Planctomyces sp. SH-PL62: one gene and its partner. The protein of the gene in region 1 binds, or shares a complex with, the protein of each later gene. Links are inferred from orthologs where the notes say so. Each region holds a gene or a part of one and is shown on either strand. Other genes may lie near its edges.

Region 1 (5,429 bases):
CGCAGCGGGGGGGCCGATCCGGCGAGGGCCAGGGCCCAGGCCTCGGCGTCCTCGGCGCGAAAGGCGGCGCGGATCTCGCGGTCGTCCATGCGGAGGAGGTCTTCGAAGACGAAGCAGAGCCGCCGCAGGCCGAGGCTGAGGAACTCCTCCAGGACGACGGCCTGCTCGGCCGGGTCGACCCGATCCATCCGGGCGATCTCCCAGGTGACCGCGTCGACGGCGTCCCGATCGAGATGGGCGAGCATCTGGGTGGATAGCGACTGCTCCAGGCTCACCAGGACGATCGCCGCCTTGCGGAGCGGGGGGATCGCGGCGACCGACGGGGCGTCGGACGGCGAATCTTCGGCCGCGAGGGGGTCGGCCCCCGCGCCGAGGTCGCCGCGCGGGAACTCGGCGCCGGATTGGGGGCGGTGGGCCGCTCGGGCGGACGTGGACGAGGTCGACGCATTCATGACCTTCCCCCCCCCTGGCTCGTCCAGCGATTCAGCACGCTGAACGCGGTCTCGGGATTGCGGCGGACGAATTCGAGCACCCGTTCGGTCGGCGCCGGCGCGCCCGCCGCGCCTCGGTGATATCGCAGATCGCCTCGCGACGGCGAGGCCCGTCGGGCCGGCGGGCGGCTGCCGAAGAGCCAGGTGCCAAAGGCCACCAGCGAGGCGGCGGCGGCCCCCGCCGCGCCCGCCATCGCCCAGTCGCGAGCCGACCGCCGCGACGACGCCGCGACGCTCGCCGGCGTGTGCTCGGGGGGCATCCCGTCGAGCAAAAGCTCGACGAGCGTCGGCTCCCAGTCGACCGGATCGGCCTCGGGGACGACCAACTCGACGGTGTCGCGTATCAGCGCCTCGGTGCGGTCCTTCAGGGCGAGGTGCTCGTCCTGCGAGGCGTGGCCGCCGTCGGGCATGAGGCCGGCGTTGAAATAGTAGCTTCGCGGCACGAGCACCCGGACCCGGCCCCGGCCTCGGGCCGGCTCGGGGGCCTCGGCGACCGCGACGGTTTCGGCGGCGGGAGGCAGGTCGTCCGGCTCCAGTTCCATGGCGCGATTGAGGCCGACGGCCAGCCCCGCCTCCAGCGGCGATGCGGTCCCGGGGCGTCGCCGCGCGGCGGTTTCGGTCGCGCGGGGCTCGGGAGGAGCGGGCGGGTCCTCGATCTTCACGTCGACCCGCGCGCCCTTGATCCAGTCCAGCTTGTCGAGGATGCGGCGGCTCAGGTCTTCCTCGCGGGCCCGGTTGTTCGAGAGCGCGGTGAGGGCCGGGTTGTCGGCGTCGCGGTAGAGGCGGCCCTCGTCGTCGACGACGGTGAACGATTGCCGGGTCAGGCCGGGCTCGGCCGCGGTGAGGATCGAGGCGATCGACTCGACGGTGGCGGAAGGAAGCTCGCGGGTCTGTTCGGTGCGGACTCGCACCAGGGCCGTGGTCCGGGTCGTCGGCCGCAGCACGCCGCGCTGGCGTTCGCGGCTGATCCAGACGAAGGAGCTTTCGACCCCCGGCAGGTCGTCGATCATCGATTCGAAGACCTTGGCCCGCTCGCGCTGGGAGCGTTCCTCCTTGTCGCGAGGGGATTCCCAGAAGGACGAGGCGGCGGCGCCCTCGCGCAGCTCGTCGAGCGAGCGCGGGCCGAGGTCGAGCTTGGCGACGATCGCGGCGGCGGCTTCGGCCGATCGGCCGGCGACGCTCACGCGGCGGTCGTCCACCTTGTAGTCGATGTTCTGGGAGAGGAGCGCCCGCTCGACCTTGTCGAGGTCGTCCTGGCGGAAGGGCCGTCCCGAGGCGAGGTAGGCGCGCTCGGCCGGGGCGATCGACCAGGCGGCCAGGCAGCCGGCGACGGCGAGGCCGCCGGCCATCAGGGCCAGCAGCGCGAACCGCGCGGGTGCGGACCGTCCGGCCGTCGCCTTGCGGGTGCCATCGAGCCAGGAGCGGAGACGGGCCGGCGTCTTGCCGAGAGCGTCGAAGCGGAAGGTCGCCATCCATCCTCCACGGATCCGCCCCCGACGCGAGAGTCGCGCGGCGGCTCCGCCCATCCTTGGGCTTGGGGCGCCGAGCGCGTCACGGGGCGACCGTGTTATCCACATTCCGCCCGATCTGTCAATCGCGGGCGGGCCGTCCGGCCGGGTCGGCGACGGCCAGAGGGGGACGGCTCAGGAGAAGAGCGACTCGACGAACGCGTCGGCGTCGAAGGGCTGGAAGTCCTCGATCCCCTCGCCGACGCCCAGGAACTTGACCGGGAGCTTCATGGCCTGCCGCACGGCGACCACGACGCCCCCCTTGGCGGTGCCGTCGAGCTTGGTCAGGATGACGCCCGTGCAGCCGATGCTCTTGGTGAAAACCTCGGCCTGACGGATGGCGTTCTGGCCGTTGGTGCCGTCCAGGACCAGCAAAACCTCGTGCGGCGCGCCGGGGATCTGACGCTGGACGACCGACTTGATCTTCTCCAGCTCGCGCATCAGGTGGGTCTGGGTGTGGAGCCGACCGGCGGTGTCGACGATCAGGATCTCGCTGCCGCGTGCCAGGGCGCGCTGGCAGGCGTCGTGGGCGACGCTCGCCGGATCGGCCCCCGGGGCCCCCCGGACGATCTCGCAGCCGGCGCGTTCGGCCCAGATCGAGAGCTGGTCGGCCGCCGCGGCGCGGAAGGTGTCGCACGCGGCCAGGACCACGCTCTTGCCCTGGTCGCGGTGCCGCTGCGCCAGCTTGGCGATCGAGGTCGTCTTGCCCGAACCGTTGACGCCGGCGACGAGGTAGACGCTCGGCTTCCGGGCCGCGACCGTGAGCGTCTCCGGGCTGTCGTCGCGGAGCAGTTCCTTGAGCTGCTGCTTGACGAACGCCACGAGGTTCTCGTCGGCCGTCTGGTCGGCGAACGCCTCGCGCACGGAGTCGATGATCCGCGAGGTCGCCGTCACGCCGACGTCGGCCTGGATCAGCCGCCCTTCCAGCTCGTCCAGGAACGCCTGGTCCACCTTCCGGCCGAACCACGACCGGACGTTGAACAGTTGCGCCGTCTTCGCCAGACCCTTCTTGAACCGCTCCAGGATCCCTTTGATCGCCATGTCCGCCCTTCGTCTCCCTCGAAATTTCCTACCGCAGCCCGCGGGCGCGACCCGCGCAGATACGACGTATTCTAGCATGTCGAGCCCGTCAGGCCGTAGCCGGGTCCGACGTCCCCGTCGCGCGTCGGCGGAGCCGTTCGAGATCGGCGTCGGGGGTGGTCGTGGCGCCGACGCGGCGGCCGGGACGGTCGGGGGCGTGGAAGTCGGAGCCGGCGGTGGGGACGAGATCGAGCAACTCGGCCCAGTCGCGGAAGCGGCGGCCGACGCGGTTCTGGACGCCCGGTCCGGCCGTCTCGACGGCCCCGAGCCCGGCCTCGGCGAGCGTCCGCAGCGAGTCGAACTTGAGATTGTAGGGCGGGTGCGCCCACGAGACGACGCCGCCGGCCCGGCGCACCAGGGCGATCGCCTCGAAGGCGTCGAGCCGGGCCTTCTCGACGCAGGCGGGCCGGCCGTCGGCGAGGTAGAGGTCGAAGGCCTCGCGGACGGTCTCCGTCTGCTTCGTCCGAAAGAGGTATTCGGCCAGGTGCCGCCGCCCCAGGACGGCCCTGGGGAAGCAGCGGCGGACGGCCGTCAGATCGACGATCAGGTCGAGTTCGTTCAGCTTGTCGGCCATCTCGGCGAACCGTCCGACCCGCTCCGTGCGGAGGCGGTCGACGGCGGCCAGCAGGTCGGGATGGTCGTGGAAGAAGTACCCCAGGAGGTGAACCTCCCGGCCCTGATACTCGCAGGTCAGCTCGACGCCGGGGACCAGCTCCACGCCCAGCCGGGCGGCCTCGTCGCGGGCGGGCGGCAGGGCGGAGACCGTGTCGTGGTCGGTGATCGCCAGGGCGGCGAGCCCGACCTGCGCCGCGGCGACGACGACTTCTCTCGGGGAGCAGGCGCCGTCGGAGTGCGTGGTGTGGATGTGCAGGTCGGCGTCGCGGCGGTTCACGCGGCGGGGCCTTCCCCGATGGGAGCCGGCGGGGCGACCTCGGCCTCGGCGGCGGCCGGGGATTCGACCGCGACGTCGGGATCGGCCTCGCTCCCAGCCTCGGCGTCCGAGCGGGGGGCGGGGTCCTGGAGCTGGAGCACCTTGTCGAGGATGCCGTTGACGAACCGGCTGGACTGGGCGGTGCTGTACCGCTTGGCCAGTTCCAGGGCCTCGTTGATGGCGACCTTGGCGGGGACCTCGGGGTGGTGGAGGATCTCGAAGGCGCCGAGGCGGAGGATGTTGCGGTCGATGGCGGCCATGCGGTCGAGCCGCCAGTTCTCCGCGACCTGCTTGATCGCGTCGTCGATCTGGGGCTGGTTCCCCCGCACCCCCTCGATGAGTCCGGTGGTGAACTCGACGAGCGGTCGGTCGCGCAGGAGCCGGCGATCGATGAATCGACGGACGTCGGTCGTCATGACGCCCGAGTTCTGCTCAAGCTGATAAAGCACCTGGAGGGCGACTTCGCGCCCTCGGGAACGTCGGGTCATGATGCACTCGCTTCGGCCTCGTCGGCCGCGATCAGACAGCTCGGCTTCGCCGTCCCTGGTCCACATCTCGTCTCGCGACGGCGCCGCTCGACCCTGGCCCGATCATAGCGTTTCGCGCCCCCCGGCGGAAAGACCAGTGCCCGTGGCGGCGTCGGGGGCCGGTCGGCCGGAACTTGGGCTCAAGGGGCGCCCCTGCGCCGACGATCGTTATGATAGAGGAATGAGGAGGGATCGTCCGGCCCGGTCGGACGCCCGTCGGGGCGTCGGGGTTGACAGGATCGGACGGTTGGGTAGATTCCGGCGCTCCATCCCGGCGACGGGGTGGCGTCGTCAATTTCAACGGAAACGAGCGTTCAGGCCGTGTCACGCGAGGAGTCGCCGGGCGGAATCGGGCCGGAACCGGAGCGGAGGCCGCGGGCCGTCCATCGCCCCGTCCTGATCGACGAGGTGCTCGAATGGCTCGCCCCGCGCGAGGGTTCGATCCTCGTGGACGGGACGGCCGGGGCCGGCGGTCACACGTCGGCGATGGCCCGCCTGGTCGGCGCATCGGGGCGGGTCGTCGGCTTCGACCGCGACGTCGAGATGCTGGAGCTGGCCAAAGCGGCCTGCGCCGGCCTGCCGGTCGATCTGGTCCACGCGCCCTACAGCGCGATGAGACGGGGGCTGGCCGGGCTGGGGATCGTCGCGGGGAAAGTCGACGGCGTGCTGCTCGACCTGGGGCTCTCGTCCGACCAGCTCGCCTGGCGGCATCGCGGGTTCAGCTTCGGGGCCGACGGGCCGCTCGACATGCGGTTCGACTCCGGTTCCGACGCCCCCACCGCCGCCGAGCTGCTCGCGGAGCTGTCGGCCGAGGATCTGGCCAAGGCGTTTTTCGAGTTCGGGGAGGAACGGTTCAGTCGCCGGATCGCCCGGCAGATCGTCGAAACGAGGC
Region 2 (15,834 bases), 5.5 Mb from region 1 along the record:
GACAGCAGGGCCATCCGGATGGCCGTGCGGACGGCCTTCTTGGGGATGCTGTAGCGGTAGTCGCGGTTGCGGCGGGCGAAGGCGACGCCGCCGCCCTTCCGCTTGTTGGTCCGCTTGGAACCGGCCCGGGCGTTGCCCGTCCCCTTCTGGCGGAACAGCTTCTTCTTCGAGCCGGCGACGTCCGACCGGCCTCGGGTGTTCACGGTCCCGACCCGGCGGGCGGCCAGGTGCATCAGGACCACGTCGTGAAGGAGCTGCTTGTTGACGGCCCCGCCGAAGTCGGCGGGGTCGATCGACTCCTCACCCACCTTGGCGCCGTCGGGGTTGTAAACAGGGATCGTCAGCATGGCGGTCGTATCCATCTCCGAGGGTCCGCGAACCCGGCTCAGCCCTTGTTGGTCTGACGGACGGTCAGGTAGCCGCCGTTGGGGCCGGGGACGGCGCCGCGGAGCAGCAAGAGGTTGTTGGTCGGGTCCACCCGGACGATTTCCAGGTTCCGCACGGTCACCTGGGCGTTGCCGAACTGGCCCGGCTTGCGGATGCCCTTGCGGGTCCGCGACGGGTCGGCGCTGGGACCGGAGGAGCCGGGATGGCGGTGCATCCGCTTGACGCCGTGCGTGGCCCGGAGGCCGCGGAAGCCGTGACGCTTCATGACGCCGGAGAAGCCGCGACCCTTGCTGACGCCGGTCACGTCGACGTTCTTCACGTCGCCGAAGACCTCGACCGTCAGGGTGGTCCCGGCCGCCACGTCGACCGCCTCGGCCTGGCGGATCTCCTTGACGTAACGCTTGGGCTCGGCCTCCACCTTCTTGGCGTGGCCTCGCTCCGCCTGGGTGGCGTTCTTCCGCTTCTTGTCGTCGAAACCGAGCTGGACCGCGTGGTAGCCGTCGACTTCGTCGGTGCGGACCTGCAGCACGGTGCAGGGCCCGCACTCCAGAACCGTGATCGGGACGGCGGTGCCGTCCTCCTGGAAGATCTGGGTCATTCCGATCTTCCGTCCCAGCAGTCCCACTCGCATCGTCGAACTCCGTGTACAACCGGTGGCGGCGCTTCCGCCGGCCGAGCCCCGGGGGGCCGGGACGCCCGGCGGGCCTCGCGGCGAGGCGTGTTCCAATCAACCTGGGTGGGTGGCGGACTTCGACGGAGGATCGCGGCCAGGCTTTTCGGCGATCCCGGCGTCGGGGCTGTCTCTCGGCCTGGGCCGATTGAGGCGTCCGACGCATCCGGACGTGCACGTACCAGTCGTACGCGGTCCAGGAAGTCTTCGGCCCGTTGCGACGACCGGGGGAGGTCGGCGTCGGGCGTCTTCAAGGCGATAGCTGTTATCCGGCGATCAGGCGCCCGAGGGCGAAGCCTTGATCTTGATGTCCACGCCCGCGGGCAGGCTCAGTTTGTTCAGGGCGTCGATCGTCTTATTGGTGGGCTGGACGATATCGATCAGCCGCTTGTGGGTCCGGATCTCGAACTGCTCCCGCGACTTCTTATCGATGTGCGGGCTGCGGAGCACGGTGTACCGTTCGATCCGGGTCGGCAGGGGGATCGGCCCGTGCACGATGGCTTCGGTCCGCTTGGCCGTGTCGACGATGTCCTTGGCCGACTGATCCAGGATGGTGTGATCGTAGGCTTCCATCCGGATCCGAATCCGCTCGTTGCTGATACCCGCCACCGCAGTCACGTCCTTCCGCCCGAAACCCAGCCGATCCGAGGTGAGCCGGTCTCACCTAACTGGCCTATCACGTAGGAAAGTAAGAGTGTATCGCCACCCTCAGGACCCGTCAACCATTCCCCATGCCGTTTTTTCACGGAATCTTCCGCGCGACCCGAACGGCGACGGCCTTCGGCCCCTCGCTTCGATCCACGCGGTCTTGACGACGGCGCAGCCGCCTTGAATCCGCGATTCAACGCTGGTCGACCGACCCGATTTCTCGCGACGTCGTCGTCGCCCTCCCGGTATCGGCCGCGACGTCGAGCCGACTGCACCCTTCACGGGTCGGTCGTCCTCGGCGGCGAGGGATGATCCGGATTGGACGGCGTCGTCGCAAGCGACGAATCCTCGAGCCGGTTTCGCCGCAATGGGCGATCGCGGTGCAATGTCCCACTTAGGGGGCGCTGCGCCTCGAAGCTCTCTGGCGATTCGATCGGAATCGAACGCGGAAGGTCCGCTGGCGAGATGATAATCGAATCCCGCTCCGAACTCCAGGGGCCTGCTTGCTTTCCGACGCCCGATCCCCGCGTCGGGGCCCGTCCTTCGGGGCTCTCGGCGTCGCGACGGGAGCCGGGATCTCGGCCCGGCGCAAGGCCGGTCGGCTTATCTGTCGACGTTGTAACCAACTCTCCAAAAACAGCTTGCGCCGGAATTTCCGCTTGCGCCGATCGCGCCGGAAAGTCCAGCAGCCACTCCTGAACCCACGTTGGAGAGCGGGTCCCCGCTCCCTCGCGGACGGCTCATTTTTTTCCTTGGATTTTCGCAGCGAGGTCTCTCCTCTTCTCCCTCGACTTCATGCAATGCGGCCGAACGAACCCAATTTCCTGCCACGCCTTTTCGATGTAAACCGACACTGCGATTAACCTTGCGTCGAATTTCTTTGATTCGAGGCTGGCTCGAACGAAGCCTATCTTACGCTCTGGGCGCAGGTCGTTAACGCCATATCGGCCGAACGGAGCCAATTGAGATCGACATAACATTCCGAATCCACAGGAATTACGACGTCTTACGGTCTCATGTCCGGTGTCAAACGAAGCCAATTTTGGGTCGCGGGTTCGCTGGCCAGGCTCTCTGAAACCGGCCGGGGTGGTACGGCTTCTCGTGGGTCAGCGGCTATAGGTGCGTGGGGTCGCTCGGCGGGGGGGGGAGGCGTCCGTTGCGGAACACGTGGGTGAGCATGGCCTTGGCGCGGTCGGGCCAGGGGGTGGATTGGGTGGCGGCGACGACTTCCTCGATGGGGTAGGGAACGCGCTTGAGTTCGACCCGGCCGTCCTCGATGACGGCGTAGGCGGCGCGGGGGTCGCCGTCGCGGGAGATGCCGACGCTGCCGGGGTTGACGACGAGCTTATCGCCGACCTTGAGCTTGAACTGCATGTGGGAGTGGCCCACGCAGACGACGTCGGCGTCGACGTTTTCGAGGCGGCGGGCCCAGCCGGCCTCGTCGCGGAGGAGGTATTCGTCGAGGGGGTCGCGGGGGGTGGCGTGGACGAGGAGGTAGCGGACGTCGTCCAGGGTGACGCGGCAGGTGACGGGGAGTTGGAGGAGGTATTTGCGTTCGTCGGGGGCCAGGGCCTCCCACATGTCGGGCCGGGTGACGCGGGTCAGGTAGCGGAAGCCGAGGTCGCCGGTGACCGGGACGCCCTGGGCCACGCCGTGGTCGTGGTTGCCCCGGACGGCGTGGTCGGCGTGGGTCATGGCCCAGCGCACGCAGGCCGACGGCTCGGGGCCGTAATCGACGAGGTCCCCCAGACAGAAGCAGACGTCGTGGGGTTCGTCGATCGCGGCGAGCGCCGCGCGGTTGGCGTGGAGGTCGGAGACGACGAGGATCCTCATCCTAATTCCTGTTCACTCAAGCCATTGTTCATGCCACAACTGGAACATCAGGAGCGTCCAGAGGGGTTTGCGGTGGTCTCGGGCGCCGGCCTGGTGCTCGGCGACGCGGCGGGCGACTTCCTCGGGGCGGAAGAGGCCCTGGGCCCGCAGGCGGTCGGGGGCGAGGAGTCGGTGGAGCAGGGGGGCGAGCGGGCCCCGGAGCCATCGGGCGACGGGGATGCCGAAGCCTTTCTTGGGGCGTTTGAGGATCGCTTCGGGGAGTCGGGACGCGGCGGCCCGCTTGAGGAGCCGCTTGGTGGTCCCCTTGCCGTACTTGTAGGACGAAGGCAGGGACCGGACCTCGTCGACCAGGCGGGCGTCCAGGAACGGGGCGCGGACTTCCAGGCCGCAGGCCATGCTCGCGCGGTCGACCTTGGTCAGGATGTCTTCGGGGAGGTAGGTCTCCTGGTAGAGCTCCAGCGAGCGGTCGAGCGGGTCGCCGGGGTCCTCGGCGGCGATCCGGGCGGCGAGCGAGGCGTGCTCGGCCTCGACGTCGAGACCGTCGGCGACGAGCAGCCGGGCCAGCTCGGGGCCGGAGAACGAGCCCAGCCAGCGCTGGTGGGCCAGGGGGGGGGCTTCGGCGGCGCCCCGGAGGAACTGCTTGAGCTTGAAGTCGAAGCTGAAGTTGCGATGGTCGACGGGCAAGCGGCCGACGGCGGCCTCGGCCAGGGCGCGGGCGGGGCGGGGGAGGCCGCGATAGATCCTGGCGGCGCGTTCGGCTTCGAAGGTGGGGTAGCCGGCGATCAGCTCGTCGGCCCCGTCGCCGCCGAGGGCCACGGCGACGTGCTCGCGGGCGAACCGGCTGAGGAGGTGCGTGGGGAGGACCGAGGCGTCGCCGAACGGCTCGTCGAGCCAGGCGGCGACCTGGGGCAGCAGTTCGAGGACCTGGTCGACGGAGAAGGTCCGCTCGTGGTGGTCGGTCCCCAGGAATTCGGCGACGGCCCGGGCGTGGGCGCTCTCGTCGAAGCTGGGGTCCTCGAAGCCGATGGAGAAGGTGTGGACGGTCGCGGCGGGCTCGACCTCGCAGAGCGCCGCGGCGACGCTGGACGAGTCGACGCCCCCGGAGAGGAAGACGCCCAGCGGCACGTCGGAGCGGCGGTGGCGGGCCACGGAGTCGCGGAACGAGCCCCAGAACCGCTCGGCCGCCTCCTCGAACGGCGGCGGGCTCGGGTCGCGCGGGTGGCCTTTGGGGAAGAACCGGGAGACCCGGACGCGGCCTCCCTCCCAGATCAACACATGCCCGCGCGGCAGCTTGCGGACGCCCTGCCAGATCGAGTACGGGGCCGGGACGTACTCGTAGAAGAGGTAGCGGGCCAGGCCGTCGGGGTCGAGCGCGCGGGGGACCTCGGGGTGTTTCAGCAGGGCCTTGGGCTCGGAGCCGAACGCCAGTCCGCCGCCGGGAAGCTCGGCGTAGTACAGCGGCTTCTGGCCCATGCGGTCGCGGGCCAGGATCAACCGACGGCGGGGACCGTCCCAGATCGCCAGGGCGAACATGCCGTTGAGCCGCTCGACGAAGGCCTCGCCGTCCTCCTCATACAGATGGACGTAGGTCTCGGTGTCGCAATGGGTCCGGTAGCGGTGGCCCTTCGCTTCCAGGCCCGGTCGCAGCTCGGGCTCGTTGTAAAGCTCGCCGTTGTAGACGATCCAGACCGAGCCGTCCTCGTTGGCGAGCGGCTGGGCGCCCCCTTCGACGTCGATGATGGACAGCCGCCGGTGCCCCAGGGCGACGGGCCCCGCGACATGCACGCCGTCGCCGTCGGGCCCGCGATGGGCGAGGACGGCGGTCATGGCCTCGACCACCGAGCGATCCGCCGCCCGATCTCCGCCGTTCACGAATCCGGCGATCCCACACATCGCGCCGCCGCCCTTTCCGCCCTGGTTTCGATCCCCCTCGTCGCCGGTTCAGCGTACCGCAATCGTTCGGCGTCGGGGAAGGCGCAGCCGGTCGGAGGGACGAACGGGTCGGGCGAGGGCCGATCGCCACGCCCGCCCCCCGGCGCGCTCAGGCCAGGAGCGGCTTGACGACGTTCCCCTTGACGTCGGTGAGGCGGAAGTCGCGGCCGGCGTGGCGGAAGGTGAGGCGGGTGTGGTCGAGGCCGAGGAGGTGGAGGATCGTGGCGTGGAGGTCGTGGACGTGCACGCCGTCCTCGGCGACGTGGATGCCGTGGTCGTCGGTCGCGCCGTGGACGTGGCCCGCCTTCACGCCGCCGCCGGCCAGCCAGGTGGAGAAGGCCCAGTGGTGGTGCTCCCGCCCCTTCGCGTCGGCCGACTCATGATAGGGGGTGCGGCCGAACTCGGTGGTCCAGACGACCAGGGTGTCCTCCAGCAGCCCGCGCCCCTTGAGGTCGCGGATCAGGCCGGCGATGGGGCGGTCGACGTTGCGGGCGAGCGGGGCGTGGGTCTGCATGTCGCCGTGGGCGTCCCAGTTGTTCGAGGCCCCGGTGTCGACCAGCTCGATGAACCGGACGCCCCGCTCGCAGAGCCGGCGGGCGACCAGGCATTGCCAGGCGAACCCCTCGGTCGATCCCCGCTCCAGGCCGTACAGCCGGAGGGTGGCGTCGGACTCCCGCGAGACGTCGAAGGCCTCGGGGGCCTCGTGCTGCATCCCGAACGCGGTCTCGAACGACCGGATCCGCGCGGCCAGGCCGGGGTCGTCGCCCCGGGCCGCCAGGTGGTCGCGGTTCAGCCCCTGGATCCGGGCGATCTCGCGTTCCTGGAGCGAGGCGGAGCGGAGCCGGCGATGGAGGTCGGCGATCGGCTCGGGGCCGGGGACGACCCGCGTCCCCTGGTGGCAGCCGGGGAGGAAGTCCGCCCCCCAGGCCTGCTCGCCGGCGTAGGGCGAATGGGGGGCGATCACCACGAACGACGGCAGGTTGCGGTTGAACGTCCCCAGGCCGTAACTCACCCACGCGCCGACGCTCGGCCGGGCGAAGGTGATCGACCCGGTGTGGGCCTGCAACGTCGCCTCGTAGTGGTTCGTGTGGTCCGACTTCATCGACCGGATCACGCAGAGGTCGTCCACGCAGCCGGCCATCTCCGGGAACAGCGAGCTGACCTCGATGCCGCTCTCGCCGTGCTTCGCGAACGTCCAGTCCGGCCGCTTCAGGAAGCGAGCGTACTTCCCGCGCTTCCCCTGCCACTCGTCGATCTCGATGCTCTTGCCGTGGTCGGCGAAGAGCCGGGGCTTGGGGTCGAACGAGTCGACGTGGGAGACACCTCCGGTCATGTAAAGCATGATCACCCGCTTCGCCCGGGCGGGGAAGTGGGGGGCGCGAGCCGCCAGGGGGTCGTCGGGGGCGGTCCCCTTCGCCGTCCCGGCCTCGGCGGCCGAGAGGTCGGCGAGGATTCCGGAGAGCCAGAGCGAGCCGCAGCCCAGCCCGGCCGTGGAGCGGATCAGGTCGCGCCGGGAGACGCCGGTCGGTCGGTCGCTCATGGTCCGGGCTCGCCCTCGATTCAATCGACGTAGAGGAATTCGTTGGTCCCGAAGAGGATGCGCGCCAGGCTCGCCCAGGTGCGGCGTTCGAGCGTATCGGGCGGCTCGCCGACGGCGGCCAGGTCTTCGCGGCACTCGTCGAGGTGGGCTCGCATCCGGTCGATCTCGACGGCCGAGGCGGGGCGGCCCAGGACGAGGCGGAAGGCCCGGTCGATCCGCGCCGAGGGGTCGTCGCTCGCGGCGAGCAGGCGGTCGGCGAGCCCTTCGGCGGCCTGGTGCACGAGCGGGTCGTTCAGGAAGAAGAGGGACTGGGTGGGGACCGTCGTCGCGTTCCGGGCCTCGGTGCTGGAGTTGGGGTCGGCCCCGTCGAAGAGGGCCAGGAACGGGTGCCGCCGGAGGCGCTGGGTCATCAGGTAGACGCTCCGGCGGTCGCTGGGATAGACCGCCAGGAAAGGCGAATGCTGCGTGAACCCCCACTGCTCGACGGGCGGGAACGGATGCGGCCCCCCTCGGCCGGAGTCGAGCCCGCCCGAGACGAACAGGAGGGCGTCGCGGATCTCCTCGGCGTCAAGCCGTCGGCGATTGAAGCGGCCCAGCCGGACGTTCTCGGGGTCGGCCTCCGCTTCCGAGGCGCTCGCCGGTCCGGCCGTCGAGGCGGTCCGGTAGGCGGCCGAGAGGAGGATGCGGCGATGGAGGGCCTTGATGGAGAAGCCGTCCTCGATGAACCGGGAGGCCAGCCAGTCGAGCAGCTCGGGGTGCGAGGGGGGGCTCCCCTTCACGCCGAAGTTGCTGGCCGAGGCGACGATCCCCCGGCCGAAGTGGTGCTGCCAGACACGGTTGACCAGCACCCGGTAGGTCAGCGGGTTGGAGCGGTCGGTCAGCCAGGCCGCCAGCTCGCGCCGGCCGCTCCCCGAGCCGATGGGGGGGGCGTCGCGACCGACGAGGACTTCCGGGAAGCCGCGAGGGACGGCCGGCCCCAGGTTCTTCGGGTCGCCCCGGCGCTGGATGCGGGAGTCGGCCGGCGTGGGGGACTCGGCGACGGCGTAGGCCAGCTCGACGGCCTCGGAGGCCGAGCCATCCGCGACGGGGACCGAGACGAAATCGCGGGGCCGCTTCGTCTCCTCGCCGCCGGGGAAGGGATAGCGGGTGCTCTCGAAGACGCCGTAGAGGGCGTAATAGTCGGCCTGGGCGATCGGGTCGAACTTGTGGTCGTGGCAGCGGGCGCAGGCGATCGTCAGGCCGAGGACCGACTTGCCCAGGGCGTCGATCGTGTCCTCGATCGTCAGGTGGTGGTAGTTCTGGGGGTCGAATCCGAACCGTCGGGAGACGGCGAGGAACCCGGTCGCGATCACCGCCGCGCGGGCCCGTTCGGGGGGCCCGGCCGGGGCCAGCAGGTCGCCGGCGATCTGCTCGGCCAAAAAGCGGTCGTAGGGGAGGTCGGCGTTGAAGGCGTCGATGACGTAATCGCGGTAGCGATACGCCTCGGGCACGGGATAGTCGGCCGTCTCCCCGGCGGTGTCGGCGTAGCGCACCAGGTCGAGCCAGACGCGCCCCCAGCGCTCGCCGTATCGGGGGGAGGCGAGGAGCCGGTCGACCAGCCGGGCGACGGCGTCGGCGTCGCCCGCGGGGTCGGCCTCGAAGGCGTCCACCTCCTCCGGGGTCGGGGGGAGGCCGACGAGGTCGAACGAGGCGCGGCGGATGAAGGCCCGACGGCTCGCCGCGGGCGCGGGCGACCGCCCCTGGGCTTCCAGCTTCTCCAGCACGAAGCGGTCGATCGGCGAGGCCGGCCAGGCGCGGTCGCGCACCTCCGGGACCGGCGGGTCGGCCAGGGGCCGGAACGCCCAGTGCGACCGGCCGGACTCCAGGTCGATCCCGGGGGACGCGGCGGCGGGCGTGGGGACCTCGTTCTCGTCGTCGGCCGCCCCGGGCCAGGCCGCGCCTTGCTCGATCCAGCGGCTCAGGGCGCGGATCTCGCCGTCGTCGAGCCGGCGGTCGGGGGGCATCCGGGGCTCGTCGTGATAGCGGATCGCGCGGACGAGCAGGCTGTCCTCGACGTTCCCCGGCTCGATCGCCGGCCCGCTGTCCCCGCCCTCGAGGATCTTCGCTCGCGAGGTGAGGTCGAGCCCGCCCCGGACCTTGACCTTGCCGTCGCCCGACTTCGCCGGCCCGCCGTGGCAGGAGAGGCAGCGCTCGACGAGGAGGGGCCGGACCGAGCGTTCGAAGAACGCCTCGGCCTCCTCCCGCGGCGCCGGCTCGTCCGCCAGGCCGACGCCGGCCCAGGCCGTCGCGGCCAGCAACCAGGCCGCTCCGAGATGTCCAGCCCATTGTCCCATGGTCGATCGCGCCGAAGGTCGATGAGGTAGCCCGTCGAGGCCCCTGAACGATACGCGCGACGGCCGACCCGTGCAACTAAAATTCAACAAACGGCCGCCGCGTTCAGGGCTGCGGCCGGGAGCCGAAGAGGTCGCGGGCGGCCTGCTGGAAGGTGGGCAGGATGCGATCGCCCCCCGGGCCCCAGGCGGCGTGCTGGACGAGGAAGACGGTGATCAGCCGGCGTTCGCGGTCGTACGACGAGTGGGTGCCGTAAGCCCCGCCGTGGCCGAAGCCCGCGCCGTCCACGGCCAGGCCGAAGCCGTAAGAGGAGCGGGCGTCGCCGGACTGGTCCGAGGTCATCATCCGCACGGCCGGTTCGGAGAGGATGCGCCGGCCTTCGAAGACGCCATCGTTCGCCAGCATCCGGTAGAACCGCGAGACGTCGTCGGCCGTCGCGAAGAGGCCGCCGGCGGGCATCGGCTCGCGGTCGGGGGCGTCGAGCGGGTATTTCAGCTGGTCGATGGGGGTGGCTTCGAGGCCCTTCCCGCCCGGCTTGTACGCCTTCGGCACGCGGGCGAGCCGCGAGCCCTCGGGGCGGAACGTCGCGTCGACCATCCCTAGGGGCTGGAAGAGCCGCTCCCGGAGGAACGTCTCGTAGGGCGAGCCGCTCACGACCTCGATGATCCGCCCGGCGACGTTGATCCCCGCGTTCGAGTACAGCGACTTCGACCCCGGCTCGAAGAGCAGGGGGAGCGTCGCGTAGCTTCGGACTCGCGACGCCAGCGGGAGGACGTCGAGCGTCGGCGTCTCGATCGGCGAGCGGAACGGCAGGCCGCTCGTGTGGGAGAGGACGTCGCGGACCAGGACGGGGCGTCCGGGCCGCTTCAACAGCACATGCCGATCGTCGCGCTCGACGGCGACCCACGCGTCCCCGAACTCCGGCAGGTACGTCGCCACCGGGGCGTCGACGTCCACCTTCCCCTCGTCGACGAGGATCATCAGCGCCGCGGCGGTCATCGGCTTGGACTGGGAGGCGATCCAGAAGACGGCGTCGGTCGCCATCGGCGTCCGCGCCGCCACGTCGGACCAGCCGACCGCCTCCAGGGAGAGGACCCGCTCGGGGGACGCCACGAGCGTCACGGCGCCGGCGAGCGCGCCGGAGTCGACGAACGGCCGGAGTTGCGGCGCGACCTTCGGCGCGTCCTCGCCTCGCGAGGCCGAGGCGAGCGCGACCGAGAGCCAGGCGGCCCCGATCGCAAGGGCCGAAAGGGGCGGGAGACGGCGAGGGTTCAAGAGGTTCGGCATCAAGCTCATGGCGTCCCAAGGGGGCGAGGGTCGATGATCCGATCAGGGGGCCGGCGCGGGCGTGGCGGCGGCGCGTCGCCGCCAGGCGCGGAGGGCGGCCTTGCCGAGTTCGCAGAGCCAGAGGACGGAGCTGGCGACCGCCGTGCAGACGAGCCAGTCGTTCAGGCTCAGCGCGGTGGTCGAGAACGCGACCTGGAGGAACGGGACGTAGACCACGGCCACCTGGAGGAGCAGCGAGAGGCCGACCGCGCCCCAGAGCCAGGGGTTCCGGAAGAGGCCGTGGAAGGCGGACTCGTCGTCGGAGCGGGCGTTGAACACGTTGAAGAGCTGGTACATCATCAGGGTCGTGAAGGCCATGGTCTGGGCGTAGTGCATGTCGCCGGTGCCTTCGATCAGGCCGCCGGGGAGGCAGGCGTCGATGACCAGCAGGGTGCCGACCGCCATCACGGAGCCGACCAGGCCGATGCCCACCCACATGCGACGGGTGATGACGCCCTGGTTCCGGGGCCGGGGGGGGCGGTCCATCACGCCCGGATCGGCGGGGTCCACCCCCAGCGCCAGGGCGGGGGCGCCGTCGGTGACCAGGTTGATCCAGAGGAGCTGGGTGGCCAGCAGCGGCAGCACCACGGCGGACCCTTCCTCGGCGTGCAGCCCGATCGGCTTGGACAGGAGCACGCCGAAGAACATGGTCAGGACCTCGCCGATGTTCGACGAGATCAGGTAGCGGAGGAACTTGCGGATGTTCTCGAAGATGGCCCGGCCTTCCTCGACCGCCGAGACGATGGTGGCGAAGTTGTCGTCGGTGAGGACGACGTCGGCGGCCTCCTTGGAGACGTCGGTGCCGGAGATCCCCATCGCCACGCCGATGTCGGCGGCCTTCAGCGCCGGGGCGTCGTTGACGCCGTCGCCGGTCATCGCCACGGTCCCGCCGTTGGCCTGGAGGGCCTTGACGATGCGGAGCTTGTGCTCCGGGTTGACGCGGGCGTAGACCGAGACCTCGCGGACGGTCCGGGCCAGGGCCTCGTCGGAAAGCTCTTGCAGGTCGGAGCCGGTCACGACGCGGTCGTCGGCGGCGATGCCCAGCTCGGTCGCGATGACCGACGCGGTGATCGGGTGGTCGCCGGTGATCATGATCGGCCGGATGCCCGCGCCTCGGGCCCGCTCCACGGCCTGCCTCGCCTCCTGGCGGGGGGGGTCGATGATGCCGATCAGGCCCAGGAAGTCGAGGTCGCGCTCCACCTTCTCGTCCACCGAGTGCCGCTCGGGCGCGTCGGTGGGAAGCTCGCGGAGGGCGATCCCCAGCACGCGCAGGGCCTTGCGGGCGAGGCCCTCGTTGACCTTCAGAAGCTCGGCGCGACGCTCGGGCGTCAGCGGCCGGACCCCTTCGGCCGTCAGCTCGCGGGTGCAGCGCGACAGGAGGATGTCGGGCGCCCCCTTGGTGAAGACGACGAGGCGCTCGGGCTGCTCGGAGTCGGTGTGGACCGTCGACATCAGCTTGCGCTCGGACGAGAACGGCACCTCGCCGACCCGGGGGAACCGGGCGTCGAGCGACTCGTCATCCAGGCCCGCCTTGCGAGCGGCGACGATCAGGGCCGCCTCGGTCGGGTCGCCCTGGACCGTCCAGCGCCCTTCCCGCTCCTGCACCACGGCGTTGCTGGCCCGGGAGGCGGCGGAGACCACGCGGCGGAACTCCTCGCGGAGCGCCCCGTCGCCCTGGCTCCCGGCGGCGCTGAAGTCGAGGGCGCCGGCGGGCTCGTAGCCGGTGCCGCCGAAGTCCACCCGGCCGGCCGCGGTGGCGACCACGCGGGCGGTCATCTCGTTGCGGGTCAGGGTGCCGGTCTTGTCGGAGGCGACGACGGTCGCCGATCCCAGGGTCTCGACGGCCGCCAGCCGGCGGACGATGGCCTTGCGCGTGGCCATCCGCTGCACCCCCAGCGCCAGGACGGCCGTCACCACGGCCGGCAGGCCCTCGGGGACCGCCGCGACGGCCAGCGCCACGCCCAGGATCAGGACGTCGAAGAAGGCGGAGACGCCCTGCACCTCCTCGACCACGAAGATCGTCCCGATCATGATCACCGCGATGGCGACGACGATCACCCCCAGCAGCTTGCCGACGCCGTTCAGCTCCACCTGGAGGGGCGTCATCTCCTGGGGTTCGGCCTTGAGCATCTCGGCGATGCGGCCCATCTCGGTCCGCATGCCGGTCGCCGTGACCACCGCCGCGCCCCGGCCGTAGGCCGCCGCCGTGCCGCTGTAGACCATGTTGCGGCGGTCGCCCAGCTCGGCCTCTTCGGAAAGGGCCTCGGTCTCCTTGGAGACGGGCACGCTCTCGCCCGTGAGGGCCGCCTCGGCCATGTGCAGGGAGGTGGACCGGGTGAGGCGGCCGTCGGCCGGGATCGTGTCCCCTTCCTCGATGACGATCAGATCGCCGGGGACCAGCTCCTCGGCCGAGATCCGCCGCTGGCGGCCGTCGCGGATCGCCGTCGCCTCGACCGCCGACATCGCCCGGAGCGCCGCCACCGCCGCCTCGGCCCGCGACTCCTGCACGTAGCCCATGACGGCGTTGAGCAGCACCACGCCGAAGATGGCCAGCGCCTCGTAGGGGAGCGCCGTGTCCCGCTCATAGAGCCAGAGCGCCGCCGAGATCGCCGTGGCGATCAGCAGCAGGATCACCAGGACGTCGGAGAACTGGGCCAGGAACCGCTTCCAGCCCGGCTCGGGGTCCTCGGCCGTCAGCTCGTTGCGGCCGTAACGCTCCAGTCGCGCCTCCGCCTCCTGGCGGTCGAGCCCGCGTCGCAGGTCGGTTCGGAGCGCGGCGACGACGGCGTCCACCGACTGCTGGTACGATCCTGAAGGGTCGGGCTCGTCTATTGGGACATTCATCAATCTTCATCCTTCACGGCCGCGGGGACTCGCGGAGTTCCGCCCGGCGTCCTTTGCGGCTGGCCTTCTATCGCGATTCGCCGGCGCACCGCGAATCGCCCCAATCGATGGCGTTCGCGGCCCGGACTCCCCGGGCGCGGCCGACTCCTCACCACTATAACGCCGCCGCCCAGGCCACGCCTCGCCCTGGCCCCGGATACGTCGCGGGGATCAGTCGAACGAGGAGGGTTCCAACCCCAGCCCGTAGGCGGGCTGGCCGCTGTCCTGGACGACGGCCGCGCGCACGGTCCCGTCGTACTGGACCCCGCCGGGGAGGATGTAGAGTTCGATCTCGCGACCGCCCGGGACGCTGAGGAACAGCCCCTCGTTCTCGCCGACGGCCCCCTTCGCCAGCCGGAACACGGCGACGTGGATCCCCCCCAGCTTGTCGATCTCGACCGCCAGCCCCGGGGCGACGACGTCCCCCGCGCTGGATTTCAGGTCCCCGGTCAGATGCTCGTTCTCACCGCCGCTCACCATGACGACCTCCCGATCGCGCCCGTCCCCGGCTCCCGACTCGACGTGGTGGGAGCCCCCTGGGGATTCATGATGCCGGAAGCCCGCGGGCGCAGGAACCCCTGAACCGTGGCGTCCTCGAAAACGGCGGTCGTCTCGCCCGGCCGGCCCGGCCTGGATCATCGGGCCCCTTGCGACCGGAACCGAGCCTTGTAGGATGGACCCACTCCGCCTCCTGAGGCGCGCCGGCGCCTGGAAGCCGCGGGGGACCTGGCCCGACCGAGGACCGGACCGTGAGAACGCCGAAATCGTCGATCGCCTCGATCTTCGCCTGCCTCCTGCTGGCGAGCTTCCCGCCGTCCGGCCTTCGCGGCCAGGAGCCGGTGGGGGGAGCGCCCGCCGCCCGGCACGACTACGCCCGGTGGGAGAAGGAGATCGCCGCGATCGAGGCCGCCGATCGCCAGGCCCCGCCCGAGAAGGGGGGCGTCCTGTTCGTCGGCTCCTCGACCATCCGGCTCTGGAAGACGCTGGCCGAGGACTTCCCGGACCACAAGGTCGTCAACCGGGGGTTCGGCGGCTCCGAGATCGTCGATTCCACCTACTTCGCGGACCGCCTGATCTTCCCCCACGAGCCCAAGCAGATCCTGCTGCGGGCCGGGGGCAACGACATCCACGCCGGGAGGCTCCCGGGCGAGGTCGCGGCCGACTTCGTGGAGTTCGTCCGCGTGATTCACGCCCGGCTCCCCGAGACCGAGATCCTCTACATCGGCCTCAGCCCGGCGCCCGCCCGCTGGGGCGAGGTGGACAAGGGCCGCGAGATGAACCGGCTGATCCGCGAGGCGGCCCTCGGCATGCCCCGCGTCGGCTTCGTCGACGCGGACGAGTTCACCGTCGACGACGACGGTCGCGCCCGCCCCGAGCTGTTCGTCGAGGACAAACTCCACTTCTCCCCGGAAGGCTACAAGCTCCTCGCCGAACGCGTGCGGCCGTTCCTCGGGCGCTGAGTTGCAGCCAGCCGGGGGACTCAGAAGTCACCGTGGTCGATCCGGACTTCCGGGAGGCTCTTACGGAGGTCGTCGATGCCGGCCTGGGTGGCCTTGGTCCAGGAGATGCTGAGGTATCGGAGCTTGGGCAAGGCCTTGAGGTGGACGAGGCCGGCGTCGGTGATCTTCTCGCCGGAGATGTAGAGCTGCTGGAGTTCCGGGAGCGACTTGAAGACGGCGAGCGAGGCGTCGTCCAGCTTGTTGTAGTAGAGGTTGAGCTGATACAGCCGGGTCAGGCCCCGGAGGTTCGCCACGCCGGCCCCCGTGATCTGGTTGTCCGGGAGGGAGAGGCGGTCCAGCCGCGTCAGCCCCCGCAGATGGGCGAGGCCGGCGTCGGTGACGTTCCCCTTGACGACCGAGAGGACCTCCAGGTTCTTGAGCGGGACGAGCTGGGCCATCGCCGCGTCGCCGAGGTCGGTGTAGCCGAGGAAGAGATACTTGAGCTTGGGGATCTCCTTCAGATGGGCGAGCCCGGCGGCGGTCACGGGCGTGTTGTCGAGGTGGAGCTGGGCGAGTTCGGGCATCTTCGCCAGGTGGGCCATCCCGGCGTCCGTCACGTTGGTCGACGAGATGTCCAGCAGGGCGAGGCTGGGCGCCCCTGCCAGCGCCGCGAGCCCCTCGTCCCCCAGCGGGACGTACGACAGGACCACATTGTCGAGCTTCGGCAGCTTCCTGAGATGCGCCAGCCCGGCCGCGGTGATCTTCTCGCTCGCGAAGGCGGGGTCCTTGCCCAGGTTGAGGACGCGGAGCCTCGGCAGCGCCTCCAGGACCGCGAGCCCGGCGTC

The links.
Region 2: the proteins of nusB (region 1) and rpsJ are in contact, whole or in part, in a solved structure (PDB 3D3B), measured with the Escherichia coli proteins. The link is inferred for Planctomyces sp. SH-PL62 from one-to-one orthologs.

Annotation. Positions count from the first base shown.
Region 1 is NZ_CP011273.1:5,808,338-5,813,766, forward strand. The notes cover bases 2,734-5,429. They hold nusB (transcription antitermination factor NusB), read right to left. Parts: upstream 4,499-5,429; coding sequence 3,968-4,498; downstream 2,734-3,967. Other genes in these bases: ftsY (signal recognition particle-docking protein FtsY), read right to left, coding at 2,734-3,040; VT85_RS22785 (PHP domain-containing protein), read right to left, coding at 3,129-3,971; rsmH (16S rRNA (cytosine(1402)-N(4))-methyltransferase RsmH), read left to right, coding at 4,859-5,429. Outside these bases: VT85_RS22770 (FliG C-terminal domain-containing protein), read right to left, coding at 1-452; VT85_RS22775 (hypothetical protein), read right to left, coding at 449-1,963; more of ftsY, read right to left, coding at 2,135-2,733. UniProt on the Escherichia coli protein: Part of the processive rRNA transcription and antitermination complex (rrnTAC). The complex forms an RNA-chaperone ring around the RNA exit tunnel of RNA polymerase (RNAP).
Region 2 is NZ_CP011273.1:270,795-286,628, reverse strand. Bases 1-2,836 are described here. They hold rpsJ (30S ribosomal protein S10), read right to left. Parts: upstream 1,667-2,836; coding sequence 1,334-1,666; downstream 1-1,333. Other genes in these bases: VT85_RS01085 (metallophosphoesterase family protein), read right to left, coding at 2,819-2,836; rplC (50S ribosomal protein L3), read right to left, coding at 386-1,018; rplD (50S ribosomal protein L4), read right to left, coding at 1-347. Outside these bases: more of VT85_RS01085, read right to left, coding at 2,837-3,538; asnB (asparagine synthase (glutamine-hydrolyzing)), read right to left, coding at 3,551-5,431; VT85_RS01075 (DUF1501 domain-containing protein), read right to left, coding at 5,580-7,010; VT85_RS01070 (PSD1 and planctomycete cytochrome C domain-containing protein), read right to left, coding at 7,031-9,307; VT85_RS01065 (serine hydrolase domain-containing protein), read right to left, coding at 9,447-10,628; VT85_RS01060 (cation-translocating P-type ATPase), read right to left, coding at 10,671-13,511; VT85_RS01055 (hypothetical protein), read right to left, coding at 13,722-14,030; VT85_RS01050 (GDSL-type esterase/lipase family protein), read left to right, coding at 14,300-15,010; VT85_RS01045 (leucine-rich repeat domain-containing protein), read right to left, coding at 15,031-15,834. UniProt on the Escherichia coli protein: Involved in the binding of tRNA to the ribosomes. Part of the processive rRNA transcription and antitermination complex (rrnTAC). The complex forms an RNA-chaperone ring around the RNA exit tunnel of RNA polymerase (RNAP).